DNA from 3 places in the Klebsiella sp. SYXHC3 genome. Region 1 is predicted to be linked to each of the others. Evidence: predicted binding sites of a transcription regulator. Region 1 holds the regulator's gene; each other region holds the start of a gene.
What was found. The regulator Fur, encoded in region 1, represses iron uptake genes when iron is present. The targets are predictions, from matches to a motif close to ATAATAATGAGAACNACTATCAA.

Region 2: the regulator Fur is predicted to act here: its motif matches at 5,050-5,072, upstream of AC2CGP_RS04645 (TonB-dependent siderophore receptor).
Region 3: the regulator Fur is predicted to act here: its motif matches at 1,801-1,823, upstream of feoA (ferrous iron transporter A).

Annotation. Positions count from the first base shown of each region.
Region 1 covers NZ_JBXUNG010000003.1:455,975-463,136, forward strand. Annotated here, with positions in the region: gene tcuC (MFS transporter) at 1-490, opposite strand, end outside; gene tcuB (tricarballylate utilization 4Fe-4S protein TcuB) at 545-1,684, opposite strand; gene tcuA (FAD-dependent tricarballylate dehydrogenase TcuA) at 1,671-3,074, opposite strand; gene tcuR (tricarballylate utilization LysR family transcriptional regulator TcuR) at 3,171-4,097, opposite strand; gene fur (ferric iron uptake transcriptional regulator) at 4,211-4,663, opposite strand; gene fldA (flavodoxin FldA) at 4,956-5,486, opposite strand; gene ybfE (LexA regulated protein) at 5,636-5,929, opposite strand; gene ybfF (esterase) at 6,063-6,836, opposite strand; gene seqA (replication initiation negative regulator SeqA) at 7,066-7,162, shown strand, end outside.
Region 2 covers NZ_JBXUNG010000001.1:941,143-948,304, forward strand. Annotated here, with positions in the region: gene tdcA (transcriptional regulator TdcA) at 1-474, opposite strand, end outside; gene AC2CGP_RS04630 (MFS transporter) at 1,067-2,203, opposite strand; gene AC2CGP_RS04635 (AraC family transcriptional regulator) at 2,295-3,065, shown strand; gene AC2CGP_RS04640 (alpha,alpha-trehalase) at 3,189-4,922, shown strand; gene AC2CGP_RS04645 (TonB-dependent siderophore receptor) at 5,146-7,162, shown strand, end outside.
Region 3 covers NZ_JBXUNG010000002.1:410,332-417,493, reverse strand. Annotated here, with positions in the region: gene AC2CGP_RS08935 (Tex family protein) at 1-1,544, shown strand, start outside; gene feoA (ferrous iron transporter A) at 1,931-2,158, shown strand; gene feoB (Fe(2+) transporter permease subunit FeoB) at 2,188-4,506, shown strand; gene feoC ([Fe-S]-dependent transcriptional repressor FeoC) at 4,519-4,755, shown strand; gene AC2CGP_RS08915 (YdgH/BhsA/McbA-like domain containing protein) at 4,856-5,125, opposite strand; gene bioH (pimeloyl-ACP methyl ester esterase BioH) at 5,238-6,020, opposite strand; gene gntX (DNA utilization protein GntX) at 6,058-6,732, shown strand; gene nfuA (Fe-S biogenesis protein NfuA) at 6,791-7,162, shown strand, end outside.

The DNA.
Region 1 (7,162 bases):
CGATGGCGACCTGTTGGCTGGCGGACTGCCAACTGGTATAGAACCCCTTTTTCCCCGGTTTGGCGATTTCCGACAGGTAGACCGACACACCGCCGAGCTCGACCCCGGCCGAGAATCCTTGCAACAAACGGCCAATTAAGACCAGCACCGGCGCCAGCACGCCGATGGTTTGGTAGCCCGGCACCAGCGCAATCAGTAACGTGCCGCAGCCCATAATCGCCAGGGTGACCATCAGCCCTTTGCGGCGACCGATCCTGTCGATATAAGCTCCTAATACCACCGCGCCGATGGGGCGCATCAGGAAACCGGAACCAAATACGGCAAAGGTGAGCATCAACGCCGCGAACTCACTCTCTGCCGGAAAGAAGGTCCTGGCGATATAGGTGGCATAGAAACCAAACAGAAAGAAGTCGAATTGCTCGAGAAAATTACCGCTGGTTACGCGGAGAATTGCGCCGAAGGTACCGGCGCGCGAGGTTGGTTGGGTCATAGGGTGTGCTCTCCATTGTCTTTATCTTGTTTTTATAGAGGTAAGAGGGGCGGGTTAGTCACCTGCGACTGCCGCCTGTTTTCCGCGGCGTTTCTCAATCGCCCACTTGAGTAGCGCCGCACAGCGATAAAATCCGTGGGCAAATTTTCCGTAAGGCAGCGTTAAAAACAGCGCCATCACCACCCCGAGATGGATAGCGAGCAGAATGCCCATCCACGAGGTGTCCCGGCCCACCAGTAGCGCGAGCCCGGTAAAACTGGTCAGCAGCAACAGTAGGATAAAAGCGCGATCCATCGGTTTTTGCCGTGCGTCGCCGTGCAGCGGCGAGCGGCGCAGGTTCAGCCATAGCAAACCCGCCGGGCCCACCAGTAGCCCGATGCCGCCAAGTGTGCCAAGCAGCACCGGTACGCTGAAGAACGGATAGGGCGCTTCCCAGCCGGCGAAATAGTGATAGCCCGTAGCCACCAGCGTGGCGGCGAAACAGAGCATAAAGCCGTAAAAGGTGAAGTGGTGAAAACGGCGGCGCATCAGCGTGAAGGCATCATCGGCCTCGTTACAGCCTTTACCGTGGCCACCGTCGAGATATTTCAACGTCAGCGCATCATGCGAGGCCCTGGCGATATCACCAGCTTGCGGTTGGCCAGGCGAGATCTCGCGCCAGAAACGAATCACCCCGCTCATCAATAAACCAATGGCCACAATGAAAACCGAACCGAACATCCACGCCAGCAGGTTATGCGGGAAAATCTGGTAGAAATCACCGGCCAGCGGCGGGTGCAGCAGCGAACCTTTAAGCCCCATCGCCAGCAGCAGAAACAGAACAAGACCCGCGACCAGCGCCAGCACCGTGGCGATCCCCGCACGGCGATATAAACTGCCGAAAGCGGCGGGCCGGGCGTAATGTTGATAGGTTTCCAGCCGCACTTCCGCCATTGCTTTGGGAACATTAATCGCAAACTCGTGCGGCGGGGCATACTGACAGGCGTGCAGACAGGCGCCGCAGTTGTGGCACAGGTTCGCCAGATAGTTAATATCCGCCTTGCCGAATGCCAGACGCTGGGTCATGGCAGGGAATACGGCGCAAAACCCTTCGCAATAGCGGCAGGCGTTACAGACCTGCATCACCCGTTCGACTTCCGCCTCCGGTTCGGTGATGATTTGCGCCTCGATGATCAGCTTTTCAAGCGACTTCATGATGTTTCTCCTGCTGCGCCGCCAGGGCGGCTTGCTGACCGGCAATGCGGCCGAATGTGGTCCCGATCGACATGCCTACGCCGGCGGTATAGCCTTTGCCCAGTACGTTGCCAGCCATCATTTCGCCGGCGACAAACAGGTTGCGGCTCGGCTTACCGGCAAAGTGAACGGCGGCGTGTTGATTGACGTACAGCCCGAGGTAGGTGAAGGTGATCCCTGGACGCAGGGCATAACCATAATAAGGCGGCGTATCGATAGGCCGCGCCCAGTGGGTTTTTGGCGGCGTCAGGCCGGAGGTAGCGCAGTTATCAAGACGGGTATGGTCGAACTGGCCTGGCGTACAGGCGGCATTGTAGCTGGCGATGGTCTGCGACAAACGTTCGCCATCCAGCCCCAATTGGCGGGCCAGTTCCGCGATGGTATTGGCCTGGGCGCCCGGAAAAACGGGCGGCATAAACTGTCCAACGGCTTTACTGTCGATGATCGAATAGCCGATTTGCCCCGGCTGGTGGGCGACCAGACGGCCCCAGATGGCGTAACGTTTGGGCCAGAAATCCTCCCCTTCATCATAAAAGCGCTCGGCATCGCGGTTCACCACCACCCCCAGCGACACGCAGTCGACGCGGGTACAGATGCCGCCGTCATAGAGTGGCGCCCGGGCGTCAATGGCGACGCAGTGCGACTGTGAAGGATCGCCGATGATATCGGCTCCGGCGTCGATCATAAATTTGAGCAGCACCCCCTGGTTAAAACGGGTGCCGCGGATGAGAAAGTTGTCGGCAGGCCACTCGCCGCGCTCATTTTGCCCCCAGGCTTCGCGCAGCCACTCGCGGTTAGATTCAAAACCGCCGGCGGCGAGCACGCAGGTTTTCGCGGCGATCCGCTCGGCGCCTGCCAGCGCGGCGACGAATTCGCCATCACGTAATTCAAGCGCCTGCACCGGCGTGTTATAGCGGATCTGCACGCCCATCTGCTCGGCGCTGCGGTAATAGGCATTGACCAGGGCTTTACCGCCGCCCATAAAAAAGGCGTTGGTGCGGGCGACATGCAGGGCGCCGGATAAGGGCGGTTGAAAGTTAACGCCATGACGGCGCATCCAGTCCCGACATTGCGACGAAGTGCGGATCACCAGGCGAGCCAGCGCTTCGTTGGTGTTGCCCCCGGTGACGCGCAGCAGATCCTGCCAGTATTCTTCTTCCGGGTAGCTGTCTACTAAGACATCCTGCGGCGCATCGTGCATACAACGCAGGTTACGCGTGTGCTGAGAGTTACCGCCCCGCCATTCCCGCGGCGCGGCTTCCAGCAGCAGTACGGATGCGCCTGCTTCCCGGGCGGTTAAGGCGGCGCATAACGCGGCGTTGCCGCCGCCAATCACCAGTACATCCACCATTATCGGCTCCATTACGCTTTGACTAATTGTTAAATTTGTAATGGAAATGTAAGGCGCAGGAGCGACAGGCGCTATGGCGTAAAGCTAAAGAGGGGTTTAGGAAGTGTAAAGGCTGGCGCCCGGCCAGCAGCCAGTTTCTACAAGCTGACGCATGACTTTGGTCAGTATCACGCGCGCGGCAAGGCCTGCCGGGGTGAGTTCGTCATCTGAGAGACTGACCAGAAAATTAGGTCGGCTTAGTACCGGATTATCGACGCCGATCACTCTTAGCGCCTCGCTGTCGAGATGAGAAATCGCCGCGCCCGGCTGCAGCGTGGCGCCGAGCCCGTCACGGACGGCGCGCATCAGCAGGGCCAGGCCATCGATTTCAGCCACCACGTCAACGTTGATGGCGTGCTCCTGGCAAATAGCGTCCAGCCTGCCGCGCAGGCCATGTCCCTGGCTTGGCATAATCAGCGGGATGGCGGCAAGCTGGTCCGGAGAGATGCTATCGCCGGGCAGCGGCGCCAGCACGTCATGGGCGCCAATCAGGAACAGACGTTCCTCAAGAATGGGTCGGGCGCTCCAGCGCAGGATCTTCTCTTTCTGGAAAACGATGGCTAAATCGAGCTGGCGGGTGTTGATCATCCGTTCCAGATTGCCGGAGAGGCTTTCCACCAGGTGCAGGCGGACGTCGGCGTAGCTTTCGCGCATGGCGTTGATAAAAGGTACGCCCAGCACAGAAGCGGTGCTCGGCGCCATACCGACGCTGACGTGACCGGAAAGGCGTGCTTCACGCGCGGCGAGAATGGCATCGTCAGCATGGCGCAGCGCCAGTTGCGCCTGCGAGTAAAAGGCGAGGCCGGCGCTGGTGGGCATTACGCCGCGCGAAGTCCGTTGCAGCAGGCGGATAGCGAGTTCATTTTCCAGACGCGCCATTTGCTGGCTGAGCGCAGAAACGCCAATATTCAGATCGAGCGCGGCGCGGCCCATACTGCCTGTTTCCACGATGCGGACAAAATAGCGTAGCTGGCGCAGCTCCATAGTGACTCTCCGTACAAGGCGTTAGGCTCTGACAGAATACGCATTCAGGCGGATTTCGCCCATAAAAAAAGCCAACCTTCAGGTTGGCTTTTCATTACATACGAGACGGGAAATTATTTATTCACCGCATCGTGGGCATGTTCATCTTCGCGGCAGTCGCCTTCCGCACAGTGGCCGTAGAGGTACAGGCTGTGGTTGGTTAAGCGGATGCCGTGTTGCGCAGCAATTTCACGTTGGCGGGATTCGATAGAATCATCGCTGAACTCGATCACTTTGCCGCAATCGAGGCAAATCAGGTGATCGTGGTGGTGTTGCTGAGTCAGCTCGAATACGGATTTACCGCCTTCGAAGTTGTGGCGAGTCACGATGCCTGCATCGTCGAACTGGTTCAGCACGCGGTAAACGGTAGCCAGACCAATCTCTTCACCCATATCGATCAGGCGTTTGTATAAATCTTCCGCACTGACGTGATGGTTATCCGGTTCCTGCAACACTTCCAGAATTTTCAGTCGGGGAAGTGTGACTTTCAGGCCAGCCTTCTTTAATGCGATATTGTTGTCAGTCATGCGGAATCTGTCCTGTTGCTAAAGATCGGCTTCCTTTAAAGGGAAGCAATACAGAGAATCACCCGATGTAATGCGTCTCATTATAGAGCTGCTACTCTGAAATGAAAACTGCAACCATCGCGCCTTGTAAGCTGTCAAAAACGAATTACCAGCTACAAACTGTGTCACGTGACCTCGTGGAATCAGAGGACATTGTACAGATATGTGATGAAAAGTTAAAAACTTGTAGCTATTAGTTTGATTGCTTTTATCTATTAATTCAGCGCAGCTTAATAGCTGCGCTGTTTGATTCTTAGGCGTTTTTGATTTCTTCCAGATGCAGCTCTTCGGAAATCTGCTTCACCCACTTCTCAACGCGCTCGTTGGTCAGTTCCGGCTGACGGTCTTCATCAATCGCCAGACCGACGAAGTGATCGTCGTCCGCCAGGCCTTTAGACGCTTCGAAGTGGTAGCCCGCGGTCGGCCAGTGGCCAACGATGGTTGCGCCGCGCGGTTCAATGATGTCACGAATGGTGCCCAGCGCATCGCAGAAGTATTCTGCGTAATCTTCCTGGTCGCCGCAGCCAAAGACGGCTACCAGCTTACCGTTGAAGTCGATCTCTTCCAGCGTCGGGAAGAAGTCGTCCCAGTCGCACTGCGCTTCGCCGTAGTACCAGGTTGGGATGCCGAGCAGCAGAATATCGTGGCTTTCCAGATCTTCTTTGCTGCTCTTGGCAATGTCGTGAACTTCAGCAACGTCTTTACCGAGCTGCTTTTGGATCATTTTTGCAATATTTTCGGTGTTGCCGGTGTCGCTGCCAAAAAAGATGCCGATGATTGCCATGAGTAAAATAACCTCTTGAAACTTAATGATGTGGTAGTGGCATTATGCCTACAGTTAACGGCAATCATAGCAGAACAGGGAAGGGCGCGGAAACAGCAATAACGTCCTGGTGCACACTCTGCTACATGAAAGCGATTTTTTTGCGTTTTTCAGACTTCGCCCTGGTTACGCAGGCAGGCCAGTTGGTGCATCAGCATCTCTTCGATAAGATCGCTGCGGCTCATGTTGCGGGCTTCCGCCAGCTCATTAAGCGCGTCGACCGCATCGGCGTTGAGCTTCAACTCAACGCGCTTCAAGCCGCGAACCTTATCGCGTTTGAGCTGATTGCGTTTGTTGATGCGCAGTTGTTCATCGCGCGAAAGCGGATTGGTTTTCGGTCTACCCGGGCGACGCTCATTTGCGAACAAATCTAATGTCGTTCGGTCCGTTTGTTCTTTTGCCATGATTCAGAGTGACTTCGGGGAAACAAGCTGCCGGGCTATAGCCGGCGCAGATAGCGCGCCATAATACATCAGGCGAACCGCTGCGCCAACGACCGCGGGCATTCTGCCGCGCGGTCGGGCGTTTTTTAGCCACTCAGGCTTCAATTGTGCTCAGATAACGGCGAATTGCGCGTAAAACCGCCTCGGGTTTTTCCGCATGCACCCAGTGTCCGGCGCCGGCAATGACGTGGGCGCGGGCTTGCGGGAACTGCGCCAGCAGCGCGTCGCGGTATTCATCGGTGACATAAGGGGAGTTGCCGCCGGGAATAAATTGCGCCGGGTGCGGCCAGGCGGGCACGGTTTCCCAGCCGACAATATGCGGGTATTGATCCCACAGCGCCGGCACGTTGAAGCGCCACGCGCCGTCGACAAAGGATTTCAGCAGAAACTGAATGACGCCTTCTTCATTTATATACTCGCGCATTACCTGCGCCGCCTGCTGGCGGGTGCTGGCGGCGGATTCGCTGACGGCGTTAATCGCCGCGAAGATCTCATCATGACGGCGGACGTGATAAGCCACCGGCGCGATATCAATCGCCACCAGCCCGGCGATGCGATCCGGCGCCAGCGCGGTCAGCGCCATCACCGCTTTGCCGCCCATCGAATGGCCGATAAAGGTCGCTTTCTCGATCTGATGATCGTCGAGGGTATCGAGCAGGTCCTGCGCCATCGCGCGGTAGGTCATCTCCGGTGAACGCGGCGATAAGCCGTGGTTGCGCATATCGACCTGCAATATATCGTAGTCGGCGACCAGATCGCGGGCGAGGATCCCAAGGTTGTCCAGGCTGCCGAACAGGCCGTGTACCAGGACGATTGGGGATTTATTGTGCGGGTTTTGTGCAGATTGCGCTCGGCTATTTAATTTCATGGCAAAGTTCTTTTTTTCGCTCCGTCGGGTTAGGGTATTATGTTGGACATTCTGCCATTAGGCTGCAAGACCCGGAAGCATTCTGAGTTTTAACGCCATCCTGGTTTGACGCTATTCGCGGTTGGGATTTGTCCTCTATCTGATGCCTTTTGCGCAGTAGTGTGAAAGACAAAGGATAGTTAATCCCGACGACTTGTATTCAGAAACAAAGAAATCGCACTGGATTAAGATGAAAACAATCGAAGTTGATGATGAGCTCTACCGCTATATTGCCAGCCACACTCTGCATATCGGCGAGAGCGCATCCGACATTTTACGGCGCATGC
Region 2 (7,162 bases), on a different contig from region 1:
CATCTCATCGCTCAACGTGCCGATGGCGAAATCGAGACGGCCATCGCGAATCGCCGGCAGGAACGATGAAAGCTGCGCTTCGTACATCGAGACCTGTGCTTTGGGAAATAACTTTTTGAATTTATGGATCATATCCGACATAAAAGTGAAGCCGATCAGCGACGGGAAACCGAAAGAGACGTCAACGACGGTGCTGCAGGTCATGCTGTTCATTTCGTTAACCATATTTTTCATTTCGCGGGTAATCGACTCCGACCAGCTCAACAGCACCTGTCCGGCCTCCGTCAACGTAACACCGGTATTTTTACGGACAATAAGCTCAGTGCCGAAATAGTCTTCAATATCATTAATCGTTTTACTGACTGCAGGTTGAGTTAATCCTAACTCTTTCGCTGCCGAACCAATCGAACCACTTCTGATCACCTCCTGGAATACAACCAGGTGCTGAGTTTTAGGGAGCGGAATAGTATTCATATTGGTTATCCACGTTAATGACTTTGTTGACGGCGGAAAGTGTATCAAATGATGATCCGCTGGTTGTGTGAGACCACTCACAAAGCACTTTCACCTATAATCAACCTCATCCATGAAACAAAATAAAGCAATTAAAATCAATAAGATAAAAACAAAAACATGAAATTAAGCATGATTTTAGTCAAAGAAATATGAGGGGATAAAAAATATTTATGGGGATAAAAAAGGTTAATTTTTAAGCTAAATGCGAGCAGGGAAAGGGTAATTTTCAAGCAATAAAAGGAGATATTTCACATTAATTCCTGATTAAAACACAGGTGTAAACAATCAAATAAAATGAGAAAACTGTATTTATTTCGATTTATTACGGGATGAGGTCACAATTTTTCACGTTATTTGTATGTAAAGATATATTTAATTAATTAAGTTGAAAACAAAAACAAACAATGAATTATCATTTACAACATTATTTTAACCTCATTTTTTAGCTATTTTATAGCAGGTAATTCCTTGATTAAAATCAATATCGATTTTTCATCCACTCACAAACCTGCTAAATAGTGATTTGTGCTAAACATCACAAATCCAAAAACTAATCATCAATGTATCGCAGATAACACCAACCGGTTAACGCGCAAATCACCGCACAGATTGCCAACGCGACGCCGAGCGATTGCCCCCACCCCACCAATGCCAGCCCCAAGCCGATAACCAAATAATAGGTCAGGCCGAACAGCGCTCCGGCGCTACCACGACAATCAGCGTAGTCGCTAAGCGCCGTTCCCAGCACTACGGGGATCGCCATGGCATAGGCTGTCGCCACTGCGATCATCGGCAGCAAAAAGAACCATGAATCCGCTAACAGGCATACGCCTGCGCTGGCGAGCAATAACAGCAGACCGGCACAGATAAAAATAGGCCGCTGCCCTGCTCCACGTCGCAGCAACAAACGATTGCCCTGCGCGCCAACCAACGCCCCTGCCGCCAGCGCCATGCCGCTATAGCCAAAGGTCCGCGCATCCAGCCCCAGGCGGGCAAAAAGGAAAGGTCCCTGGCTGTAATAGCTGAACAAACCGATATTCAATGCCGCCACCAGCGCCACCGCAAAACGGATTTTCGCATCCGCCAGCATGCGCAGCATTAACGGCCAGAGCGCCTGATCCCCCGTTCGCGGCGGCCGGGTTTCCGGCATGATCACCGCGCACAGCAGCAACAGCGCCGCCGCCAGCAACGCCAGTGCGCCGAAGACGCCGTTCATTCCGCGCCAGGCCGTCAGCACGCCGCCAAGATAAACGCCAATTGCCGGGCTGATAGCCAGCGCCATGCCGACAAAAGAAAAGATCGCCGCCAACCTCCGGCCATCAAACGCATCCCGCAGCACCGTTTGCCCAACCACCGACCCGATTGCCGCGCCGAAAGCCGCCACGATACGAGCCGCCAGCAGTACGCTAAAATCTGGCGCCGTCAGCGCCAGCATGCAGCCTGCGGTATACACCGCCAGACCGAGCAATAACGCCGGCCGCCGCCCGCGCCGGTCGCTGAACCAGCCCCAGAACAGCACGCCAACGGCAAAGCCAATAAAATAGACCGCCAGCGTCTGCGCCGCATCGGCGGCGCTAACGGAAAAATGTGCGCTGATATCAGTCAGCGCCGGGCTATAGATAGTTTCCGCGATTTGCGGAAACATGAGTAATGCGGTAACCAGCGCCATCGCCGAACGACTTAACATATCCACCTCCCTCGTCAAAGGCGCCATTGTAGGGAGCGGCAAAAACGGCGATTATAAATATAATGACATTTAACATCGAGAATCAGACATTATGGCATGGCTCAGCGCGGATGCATCCTTTGACCCTGATACGCTCAGTGCGCCGCTGATTGGCGTGCAATCCACGCTTAACGGCGATCATGACGACGGTCTGCATCGTCATCAAATGGGGCAGATGTTATTTACCCGTCAGGGTTGTATCCGGCTGACGCTAAATGATGGCGCGCTATTGTGTATGTTACCGCCGACCCGCGCGGCGTGGATCCCCGCAGGCGTGACGCACCGCGCCCAAATGCAGCACATCGTTGATTACCGTTCGGTGTGGTTCGCCAATACGCATTATCCCGAGTTACCCGCCGCCCCGGCCATCCTCAACGTTACCCCGCTGCTGCGCGAGTTGCTCGAACGCATTAGCGCCAGCCCGTGGGATACTGACTGGCAACAGGGCCCGGCCCGGCACCTGGCGGCGCTCTGCGTGGCGGAAATCGGCGCGGCAAAACATGAGCCGATGATGCTAACGCTGCCGCAGGATAAACGTCTGCGCCATCTCAACGGCCATGGGCAACCGCCGCAGCTTCAGCAACTGGCGGCGCAATGCGGCGCCGGAGAAAAGACCATCAGCCGCCTGTTTCAACGTGAAACCGGCATGTCATATCAGCAGTGGCGCCAACAGTGGCGGCTGATGAAAGCCGTTGAGCTATTGGCCAGCGGTCAACGCATTACGGATGTCGCCCAGGCGCTGGAGTTTGCCAGCGATAGCGCCTTTATCTACTTTTTCCGCAGCCAGACCGGCAAGCCCCCCGGACAATACATCGCCAGGTAAATAGTCTGTTTTCGGTCAAAATGTTAACTCCAACACGCGAAGCGGCCGATATTCGGCTAAGGTTTTCTGATGGCCGTTCGCAGTGGCGCGAAGTCAGCAAAACGCAAAAATGGAGAATTATCGATGACGAGATCGGTTCTACGTCGCCCGGAAACCCTGACCTACCTTATTCAACTGGCACTGGGAGGCGCAATATTAAGCCTGGCGACATTCGCCGCGCAGGCAGATGACAACACCTCCCCGGTACCGCAATCGCCTGATGAACTATTAGGCCCGCTGTTTAACGACGTGCAGAGCGCGAAACTATTCCCTGACCAAAAAACCTTCGCTGATGCGGTACCGAACAGCGATCCGCTGATGATCCTTGCCGACTATCGAATGCAAAAAAGCCAGGCCAGCTTCGATCTGCGCCATTTCGTTGAGATCAACTTCACCCTGCCGCGTGATAACGATCAATACGTGCCGCCGAAAGGACAAACTCTGCGTCAACACATCGATGGGCTATGGCCAGTATTAACCCGCAGCACCGTCGAGGTCGAGAAATGGGATTCGCTGCTGCCGCTGCCGAAACCTTATGTGGTACCCGGTGGACGCTTCCGCGAGGTTTATTACTGGGATAGTTATTTCACCATGCTGGGCCTCGCCGAAAGCGGGCACTGGGATAAAGTGGAAGACATGGTGGCCAACTTCGCCGCCGAAATAGACCGCTGGGGCCATATTCCAAACGGCAACCGCAGCTACTATCTGAGCCGTTCGCAGCCGCCGTTCTTCTCCTTTATGGTTGAGCTGCTGGCCAGCCACGATGGCGATCGGGCGCTAAAGACCTGGCTGCCGCAGATGGAAAAAGAGTATCGCTACTGGATGGAAGGCGCCGATGCGCTGACGCCCGGTAAAGCCAATAAACGCGTGGTGCGTATGGAAGATGGCGCGCTGCTCAACCGCTACTGGGATGATAACGATACACCGCGTCCGGAGTCCTGGCTGGACGATGTCACCACCGCCAAAAACAATCCTAACCGCCCGGCCACCGAAATCTATCGCGACCTACGTTCCGCCGCGGCTTCCGGATGGGACTTCAGCTCTCGCTGGATGGATAATCCGCAGCAACTGGGGACAATCCGCACCACCAGCATCATTCCGGTCGATCTCAATGCGCTGATGTTCCACATGGAGAAAACCATCGCCCGCGCCAGTAAGGCCGCTGGCGACAGCGCCAAAGCCGGACAGTACGATGCGCTAGCGAACGCCCGTCAGAAAGCGCTGGAAAAATATCTGTGGAACGATAAAGAAGGCTGGTATGCCGATTACGATCTGAAGAGCCATAAAGTCCGTAATCAGCTGACCGCCGCGGCGCTGTTCCCGCTGTACGTCAAAGCGGCCTCCAGCGAACGCGCCGCGAAAGTCGCCGCCGCCGCCGAAAGCCGCCTGCTGAAGCCCGGCGGCCTCACCACGACCACGGTCAATAGCGGCCAGCAATGGGACGCGCCAAACGGCTGGGCGCCGCTGCAGTGGGTGGCGGTGGAAGGCCTGCAGAACTACGGTCAGAAAAAGGTGGCCATGGAGGTCACCTGGCGCTTCCTCAGCAACGTCCAGCACACCTATGACAGCAAGCAGAAGCTGGTAGAGAAATATGACGTGAGTTCAACGGGTACCGGCGGCGGCGGCGGTGAATACCCGCTGCAGGACGGCTTTGGCTGGACCAATGGCGTGACGTTAAAGATGCTCGACCTGGTTTGCCCGCAGGAAAAACCGTGCGATGCCCTGCCGGCGACCCCGCCGACGCAGACAGAAAGCGCCACCGGCCAACAGCCAGCCGCGAACGATGCCGTGGCGGCTGCGGAGAAAAAAGCCCAGTAATCCCCCTGCGCGCGGCGATATCTTCGCCGCGCTTTTCCCATCGACGTCACCCCACCATCCGCTCGACAGCCAGCAAAATGTCTTCTTGCTCTGAGGAGGACTATTTTGCTTGATCATGCAAAAGCAAACGATAATAATTCGCATTATTTTTAACGAAAAAGCATTTCGTTTATTTCCGCGGCGGCGCACAGGAGTGCCAGACCGCGCTATTCAGGATTATGGCATGATCTCCTCTGTTTACTTCAAACGCTCCGCGCTGGTGTGCGCCCTCGCGGCCGCCTTCCCTCTCGCCGCGCAGGCGGAAGATACTCTAATCGTTACCGCAAAGCCTGACGACTCCGCCAGCGCGCAGACACAAGGCTATAGCGCCAAAACGTCAACCGTCGCCACGAAAACCGATCAGCCGTTGATAACTACCGCCCAGTCGGTATCGGTGATCACCCGCCAGCAGATCGCCGATCAGGGCGCCAATACCGTAAGCCAGGCGCTCCAGTATACGCCGGGGGTTTATTCCAGTTTTGGCGGCGGCGCGACGCGCTTTGATACCATCTCGCTGCGCGGCTACCACGGCGGCGACGTCGATAACCTGTTCCTTGACGGCATGCGCCTGATGAGCGATGGCGGCAGCCATAACGTGCTGCAGATCGATCCATGGTTTATTGAGCGCGTCGACGTCATCCGCGGCCCCTCTTCCGCCCTTTATGGCCAAAGCGTACCGGGCGGGGTGGTCAATTTGACCTCCAAACGGCCGCAGTTCAGCCAGCAGGGTCACTTTCGCCTGACCGGCGGCACGCAAAATACCAAGGGCGCGGCCTTTGACTATACCGACGCCATCAATGACCAGTGGGCCTGGCGGCTCATCGGCATGACCCGCAGCAGCGATACGCAGTATGACCATACCCGTGAAGAGCGCTACGCGATTTCGCCTTCCTTGCTGTGGCAGCCGGATAGCGATACTTCGCTGCTGTTGCGCGCCTACCTGCAAAAAGATCCCTCCGGCGGCTACCACGGCTCTCTGCCGCTGGATGGCACCCGTTACGCGCACAACGGCCGTAAACTTTCACCCAGCACCAATGAAGGCGATCCGGGCGATGGCTACCAGCGCCGCGAACAGATCTACAGTTACGAGTTCAACCACCAGTTTAACGATGTCTGGTCGGCCTACTCCGCGGGCAGCTATACCCATACAAATGTCTCGCTGGATCAGGTTTATCAGGTTGGCTGGGTAGGTGACAGCGACATGCTTTCCCGCGGCTACAGCGGTTCCCGCGGGTCGCTGGACGCCTGGTCAACCGATAACCGCCTGCGCGCCGATTTTACGACCGGTGAACTGGCGCATACGCTGATCCTCGGCGCTGAGTATCATCGCTTCCGCAACGATTTGTGGACCGGCGCCGGCAACGCGGCGCCGCTCAATCCGTTCACCGGCTATACGCCGCAAACCGGGCATACCATCACCTACAGCGATAATAATAATCGCCGTTATTACCAGACCGGGTTTTATCTGCAGGATGAAATGGTATGGAACCGCTGGCATCTTGATGTTTCCGGGCGCTACGACCGCATCGTTTCACAGCAGGTAAGCGACACCTCAGGCACGTCGAACCGCCGCTCCGACGATCACATCAGCGGCCGCGCCTCGCTGCTGTACGCGCTCGATAACGGCCTTTCGCCCTACTTAAGCTACAGCCAGGCGATTACCCCGGCGATGCTGCCGGGCGCCGATGGTACGTTATTAAAACCCACCACCGCCGAACAGGTAGAGGCTGGCCTGAAATTCCAGCCGCCGGGCAGCAGCGATTTGTATAGCATCGCGATATACGACTTGATGCAAAAGGATGTCGCCACCCGCGACCCGAACATTGCCACCGCCACCTATATTCCCGCCGGGAAAGTGCATTCGCAGGGCGTAGAGCTGGAAGCACATAACCAGATTACGCCGCAATTGAGCACTATTGCCTCTTATACCTGGAATCGCCTGCGCTTCCAGGACACGAAAGACGGCACCGATAGTAATACGCCGCAGCTGTCGCCAGATCAGATGGCCTCGTTCTGGGCGCGCTATCAATTGCCGGCGGGCATTACTGTTGGCGCGGGCGTGCGCTATATCGGTAAACAGTGGGCTGATGACGCCAATACCGAACGTTTACCGTCAGTCACCCTGATAGATGCGATGGCGCGCGCCGACCTCGGAGCGTGGTCGACAGCGATGAAAGGCGCCTATATTCAGGTTAACGCGA
Region 3 (7,162 bases), on a different contig from region 1:
GCCTGCGCCTGAATAACGCCCCGGCGGACAGCTGGCGCAAAGGCGTCGTCAGCTGGACCTGGCGCATCAAGGTGCTGATGCACCTCGAAACCGAATTAATGGGCACCGTGCGCGAACGCGCGGAAGACGAAGCGATTAACGTATTCGCCCGTAATCTCCATGACCTGCTGATGGCCGCGCCTGCCGGCCTGCGCGCCACCATGGGTCTTGACCCAGGCCTGCGTACCGGCGTCAAAGTGGCGGTAGTCGACAGCACCGGCAAACTGGTGGCCACCGATACCATCTACCCGCATACCGGCCAGGCGGCTAAAGCCGCCGTCGTCGTGGCGGCGCTGTGCGAAAAACATAACGTTGAGCTGGTGGCTATCGGCAACGGTACCGCTTCCCGCGAGACCGAGCGTTTCTTCCTCGACGTGCAAAAACAGTTCCCGAAAGTGACCGCCCAGAAGGTGATCGTCAGCGAAGCCGGCGCGTCGGTCTACTCGGCTTCCGAACTGGCGGCGCAGGAGTTCCCGGACCTCGATGTTTCCCTACGCGGCGCGGTCTCTATCGCCCGCCGTCTGCAGGATCCGCTGGCCGAGCTGGTGAAAATCGATCCGAAATCAATCGGCGTCGGCCAGTATCAGCATGACGTTAGCCAGACGCAACTGGCGCGTAAGCTGGATGCGGTGGTGGAAGACTGCGTAAACGCCGTTGGCGTCGACCTTAACACCGCCTCGGTGGCGCTGTTGACCCGCGTCGCGGGCCTGACCCGTATGATGGCGCAGAATATCGTCGCCTGGCGCGACGAGAACGGCCAGTTCCACAACCGCCAGCAGTTGCTGAAGGTAAGCCGTCTGGGGCCAAAAGCCTTTGAACAGTGCGCCGGCTTCCTGCGCATTAACCACGGCGACAACCCGCTGGACGCCTCGACCGTTCACCCGGAAGCCTACCCGGTGGTCGAGCGTATTCTGGCCGCTACCCAGCAGGCGCTGAAAGATCTGATGGGCAACAGTAGCGAACTGCGCAACCTGAAAGCCTCTGATTTTACCGATGATAAGTTCGGGGTGCCGACGGTATCCGATATCATCAAAGAGCTGGAAAAACCGGGCCGCGATCCGCGCCCTGAGTTTAAAACCGCCCAGTTCGCCGACGGCGTTGAGACGATGAACGACCTGCTGCCGGGGATGATTCTGGAAGGTGCGGTCACCAACGTCACCAACTTTGGCGCCTTCGTCGATATCGGCGTGCACCAGGATGGCCTGGTCCACATCTCTTCGCTGTCGAATAAGTTCGTTGAAGACCCGCATACCGTGGTCAAAGCGGGCGATATCGTCAAAGTGAAGGTGATGGAAGTGGACCTGCCGCGTAAACGCATCGCGTTAACGATGCGCCTCGATGAACAACCGGGCGACAGCAACGCGCGCCGCGGCGGCGGCAACGATCGCCCGCAGGGTAACCGCCCGGCGGCAAAAGCGGCGAAGCCGCGCGGTCGCGATGCTCAGCCAGCCGGCAACAGCGCGATGATGGATGCGCTGGCCGCCGCGATGGGCAAAAAACGCTAATCCTTCCCTGCCCCTCTTCGAGGGGCAATTTTCCGCTTTTTAATGCCTGAGCCTCGATTAATATATTCCAGTAACCTTTCAATAAGTTCGAAATTTATAAAGTTTCATTCTGTTAACCAATGAAACCTTTATTAAACATTAAGTGAAGAAATTAATTTTTCCCTTATTTTTGGCTACAGAGACGTTCTTGCGTCATATCAAAAAATAAGCAAATACCCATGAAAAACGCATTTATTATCCATGCCATGTATTGATGATACAAACCATTCTCATTATCATCGTTATCAGTTAAGTTTTATTCTTCTTCGTTGGCTATAGTCCCCAGCGCCGCTTTAATAGCCGCGCCTGGAAATTCTCTTTTCGGTTAGCGATAACAAGTAGGCCCTATGCAATTCACTCCTGATAGTGCGTGGAAAATCACCGGTTTTTCCCGCGATATTAGCCCGGCTTATCGGCAGAAACTGCTCTCCCTGGGAATGTTGCCCGGTTCTTCGTTTCATGTCGTGCGCGTGGCGCCGCTGGGCGATCCTATTCATATTGAGACCCGGCGCGTGAGCCTGGTATTACGTAAAAAAGACCTCGCGTTAATTGAACTGGAAGCGGTTACGCAATAACACCTGACCCGGCACTAAGAGTCTGAAAAATGAAAAAATTAACCGTTGGTTTAATTGGTAATCCTAATTCCGGCAAAACAACGTTATTTAATCAGCTAACCGGCGCGCGCCAGCGGGTGGGTAACTGGGCGGGGGTCACCGTTGAGCGTAAAGAAGGCGCCTTCACCACCACCGACCACCAGGTTACTCTGGTTGACCTGCCGGGTACCTATTCGCTGACCACCATCTCCTCGCAAACATCGCTCGATGAACAAATTGCCTGTCACTATATTCTCAGCGGCGATGCCGACCTGCTGATTAACGTCATCGACGCCTCGAACCTGGAACGTAACCTCTATCTGACTCTGCAATTGCTGGAGTTGGGTATTCCCTGCGTCGTCGCGCTAAACATGCTCGATATTGCCGAAAAACAGCAAATCCGCATCGACGTCGACGCGCTGGCGGCCCGCCTCGGCTGCCCGGTGATTCCGCTGGTCTCCACCCGCGGCCGCGGTATTGAAGCGCTGAAAATGGCGCTTGACCGCCATGAGCAAAATCAGCCGCTGGAACTGGTGCACTATCCGCAATCTCTGCAGCGCGAAGCCGATATGCTGGCGCAGGCGATGCCTGCTGATATGCCGCTGCGTCAGCGCCGCTGGCTGGGGCTGCAGATGCTGGAAGGCGATATTTACAGCCGCGCCTTTGCCGGCAACGCCGCCGACAAACTGGATCTGGCGCTGGCCAACCTGAGCGGCGAGATGGACGATCCGGCGCTCTATATCGCCGATGCCCGCTATCAAAGTATCGCCGCGGTATGCGATGCCGTCAGTAACACCCTGACCGCTGAGCCGAGCCGGTTCACCACGGCGATGGATAAAATTATCCTTAACCGCTTCCTCGGCTTACCGATCTTCCTGTTCGTGATGTACCTGATGTTCCTGCTGGCTATCAACATCGGCGGCGCCCTGCAGCCGATTTTCGACGCCGGCTCGGTGGCTATCTTCATTCACGGCATCCAGTGGCTGGGCTACACCCTGCACTTCCCGGACTGGCTGACCGTGTTCCTCGCGCAAGGGCTGGGCGGCGGTATCAACACCGTGCTGCCGCTGGTGCCGCAAATCGGCATGATGTACCTGTTCCTCTCTTTCCTTGAGGACTCCGGGTATATGGCGCGCGCGGCCTTCGTAATGGACCGCCTGATGCAGGCGTTAGGCCTGCCGGGGAAATCCTTCGTGCCGCTGATCGTCGGTTTCGGCTGTAACGTGCCTTCCGTTATGGGCGCCCGTACGCTGGATGCGCCGCGTGAACGCCTGATGACCATCATGATGGCGCCATTTATGTCCTGCGGCGCCCGATTGGCGATTTTCGCGGTCTTCGCCGCCGCCTTCTTCGGCCAGAACGGCGCGCTGGCGGTCTTCTCACTGTACGTACTGGGCATCGTGATGGCGATCCTCACCGGCCTGATGCTCAAATACACCATTATGCGCGGCGAAGCCTCGCCGTTCGTGATGGAGCTGCCGGTGTATCACGTACCGCACATCAAGAGCCTGGTTATCCAGACCTGGCAGCGCCTGAAAGGCTTCGTCCTGCGCGCCGGTAAGGTGATTGTCATCGTCAGTATTTTCCTCAGCGCGCTGAACAGCTTCTCGCTCAGCGGCAAAGTGGTCGATAACATCAATGACTCGGCGCTGGCTTCGGTCAGTCGGGTGATTACCCCGGTGTTTAAGCCGATTGGCGTGCATGAAGATAACTGGCAGGCAACCGTCGGCCTGTTTACCGGCGCGATGGCGAAAGAAGTGGTGGTCGGTACGTTGAACACCCTCTACACCGCGGAAGATATCCAGAATGAAGAGTTTAACCCACAGGAGTTTAGCCTTGGCGACGAGCTGTTAGCTGCCGTCGATGAAACCTGGCAGGGGCTGAAAGACACCTTTAGCCTGAGCGTGCTGGCGAACCCGATTGAAGCAAGCAAAGGCGATGGCGAAATGGAAACCGGCGCCATGGGGGTGATGGGCAGTAAATTCGGCAGCGCCGCCGCCGCGTACAGCTACCTGATCTTCGTCCTGCTCTATATTCCATGCATTTCCGTGATGGGAGCAATTGCCCGCGAGTCCAGCCGCGGTTGGATGATGTTCTCGGTGTTGTGGGGATTGAATATCGCCTACTCGCTATCGACGCTGTACTACCAGACCGTGAGCTTTAGCCAACACCCGCGCTACAGCCTGGTGTGTATTCTGGCGGTAATTCTGTTTAACGTCGTGGTCTTTGGCCTGTTGCGTCGGGCGCGTAGCCGGGTGGATGTTTCCCTGCTGGCGACGCGTAAAACCCCAACGTCCTGCTGCCAGAGCCCAGCCGGCGACTGCCACTAAGGAGCAATCATCATGGCATCGTTAATTGACGTTCGCGATATGCTGGCCCTGCAGGGGCGCATGGAAGCCGCTCAGCTGAGCGCCCGCCTGCATACGCCACGGCCGCTGATCGACGCCATGTTAAGCCGCCTGGAAGCGATGGGAAAAGCGGTCAAGATGACCGAAGATACCGATGGCTGCCTTTCCGGCAGCTGTAAAAGTTGCCCGGAAGGGAAAGCCTGTCTGCGGGAGTGGTGGTCTTTGCGCTGAATAAGACATCCCGGATGGCGGCGCGTTGCGCCTTGTCCGGGCTATCTGCGGTGCGATTTGCTAGCCCTGCCAGGCGCAGCGCTGGCAGGGAAAATCAGGCTTACTTATACACGTCGGCGTTCGCGTGAACCGTCTTCTCGTTCTTCTCGCCGGCAATCACTACGAAGTACTTACCACCCAACTCATCCGCTTTCTTCGACAGATCGCGCTTCGCGTCCATCGGCGACGTGGTACGGGAAGTCGTGATGCTACCGACCTTGGTCAGATTCATCTTCGCGACTTCATCTTTTTGAATCTCTTTCGCCGCGAACGCGCCAAAAGAGAGGGAGCCTATCACCAGAGATGCAACAATACCTGTAACAAGTTTCATAGCCTTTACTCTCCATAAGGTTGTTATTTTTAGTTTGCGGCGGCAAAAACGAAATAATCAACCACCGCAACAACCTAAGTATTGCCCGATCCTGATGATTTACCACGCGGCGCTAAAAATAATTATTCAGCCGGTTTTTCAGCGCGATGAGAGGCTCACAGAATGCCTGGGGATGCGAAATAAACGGCGCATGGGCCGCCTTTTCGAAGACAACAGACTCACTTTGCGGCCACAGCTCATCCAACAGAGGAACGATTTTACGCGGCACCAGCCCATCCAGTCGGCCATAGAGGCGCAAAAACGGCATGGTTAGCGCGGCGAGCGGTTGACGCAAATCGGCGGTTTTGAGGATCTCCAGCCCCCCGTTGAGAACCTCAGCAGGCGGCATCGGCAGCGACAGAACGGTGCTTTTCAGCGCCCGGGCGTCCTGGCGCGCGCTTTCGGTGCCCATGGTTTGCAGGGCGAGAAAACGCTCGACGGTACGCTGGAAATCTTCACTCAGCTGTTGCTGGAAGCCGCTCAGCACTTCCGGTTTAATCCCCGGCCACTGGTCGCGCGCGCCAAAACACGGCGAAGAAGCGACGGTCACCAGCGCCTGCACGCGTTGCGGGTGCTGCAGCGCCACCAGGCTCGCTACCAGCCCGCCCAGGCTCCAGCCAAGCCAGATAGCCTGCTCCGGCGCTTTTGCAACGACCTGCTGCGCCATCTCTTCAAGCGTTAAGGCGCCAAAACCACCGCTGCGGCCATAGCCCGGTAGATCCACCAGGTGAAGGGTAAAATGCGTAGCCAGTTCCGGCGTAATGCAATCCCATACATTGGCATTCAGCCCCCAGCCGTGCAGCAGCACAAGATGACAATTTCCTTCGCCCATGGTTTGCCACCAGATGTCATTCATCAGTTACTGTTCTCTTTCCATCACTATGAGGGGAATTATGCTAACAGCACACAGCTTATGCTGGCTATGCCAAATGCCGCTGGCCATGGCTCACTGGGGGATGTGCTCGCGCTGCACCGCCTCGCTGCTCGTCACGCCATCGCTCTGCCCGCAGTGCGGTTTACCGGCATTGGCGCCCGCCTTGCCCTGTGGACGCTGCCTGCAAAAACCACCGCCCTGGCAGCGGCTGGTGACGGTGAATAGCTATGCCCCACCGCTAAGCGGGCTGGTACACCAGTTTAAGTTTGCCCGTCATCCGGAACTCGCGGCGGCGCTGGCGCGACTGCTTCTTTTACGCCTGCGCCTTAATTGCGGGCTGCCGCCAGTGGATCGGATTGTCAGCGTGCCGCTGTGGCAGCGCCGTCATTGGCGTCGGGGATTTAACCAAAGCGAGGCGCTATGTCGCCCGCTGGCGCGCTGGATGGGCTGCGCCTGGCGCGGCGATGCGCTGACGCGAAGCCGGCGTACCGCAACGCAACATCAGTTAAGCGCCAGATTACGTAAGCAGAACCTGAAAAATGCTTTCCAGGTTGAATTATCCGTTCGGGGCCTCCATATCGCCATTGTGGATGATGTCGTCACAACCGGAAGCACCGTCGCCGAGATTTCCCGCCTGCTTTTGCGAAACGGCGCCGCGACGGTTCAGGTATGGTGTTTGTGCCGTACCTTGTAGACCCCCGCTGATGGGCGTATTATAACCCAGTAAAATAGTCAACTATTAGGCCAACGCTATGATCCGTATTTCCGATGCTGCACAAGCGCACTTTGCCAAACTGCTGGCAAATCAGGAAGAAGGGACGCAAATTCGCGTATTTGTGATTAATCCCGGCACCCCAAACGCTGAGTGCGGCGTATCCTATTGCCCACCGGATGCGGTGGAAGACACCGACACGGCGCTGAAATTTGAACAGCTGACCGCGTATGTTGATGAACTCAGCGCACCTTATCTGGAAGATGCTGAAATCGACTTCGTCACTGACCAGCTCGGTTCCCAGCTGACGCTGAAAGCGCCGAACGCCAAAATGCGTAAGGTTTCCGACGATGCCCCGCTGATGGAGCGCGTGGAGTACCTGCTGCAGTCGCAGATCAACCCACAGCTGGCC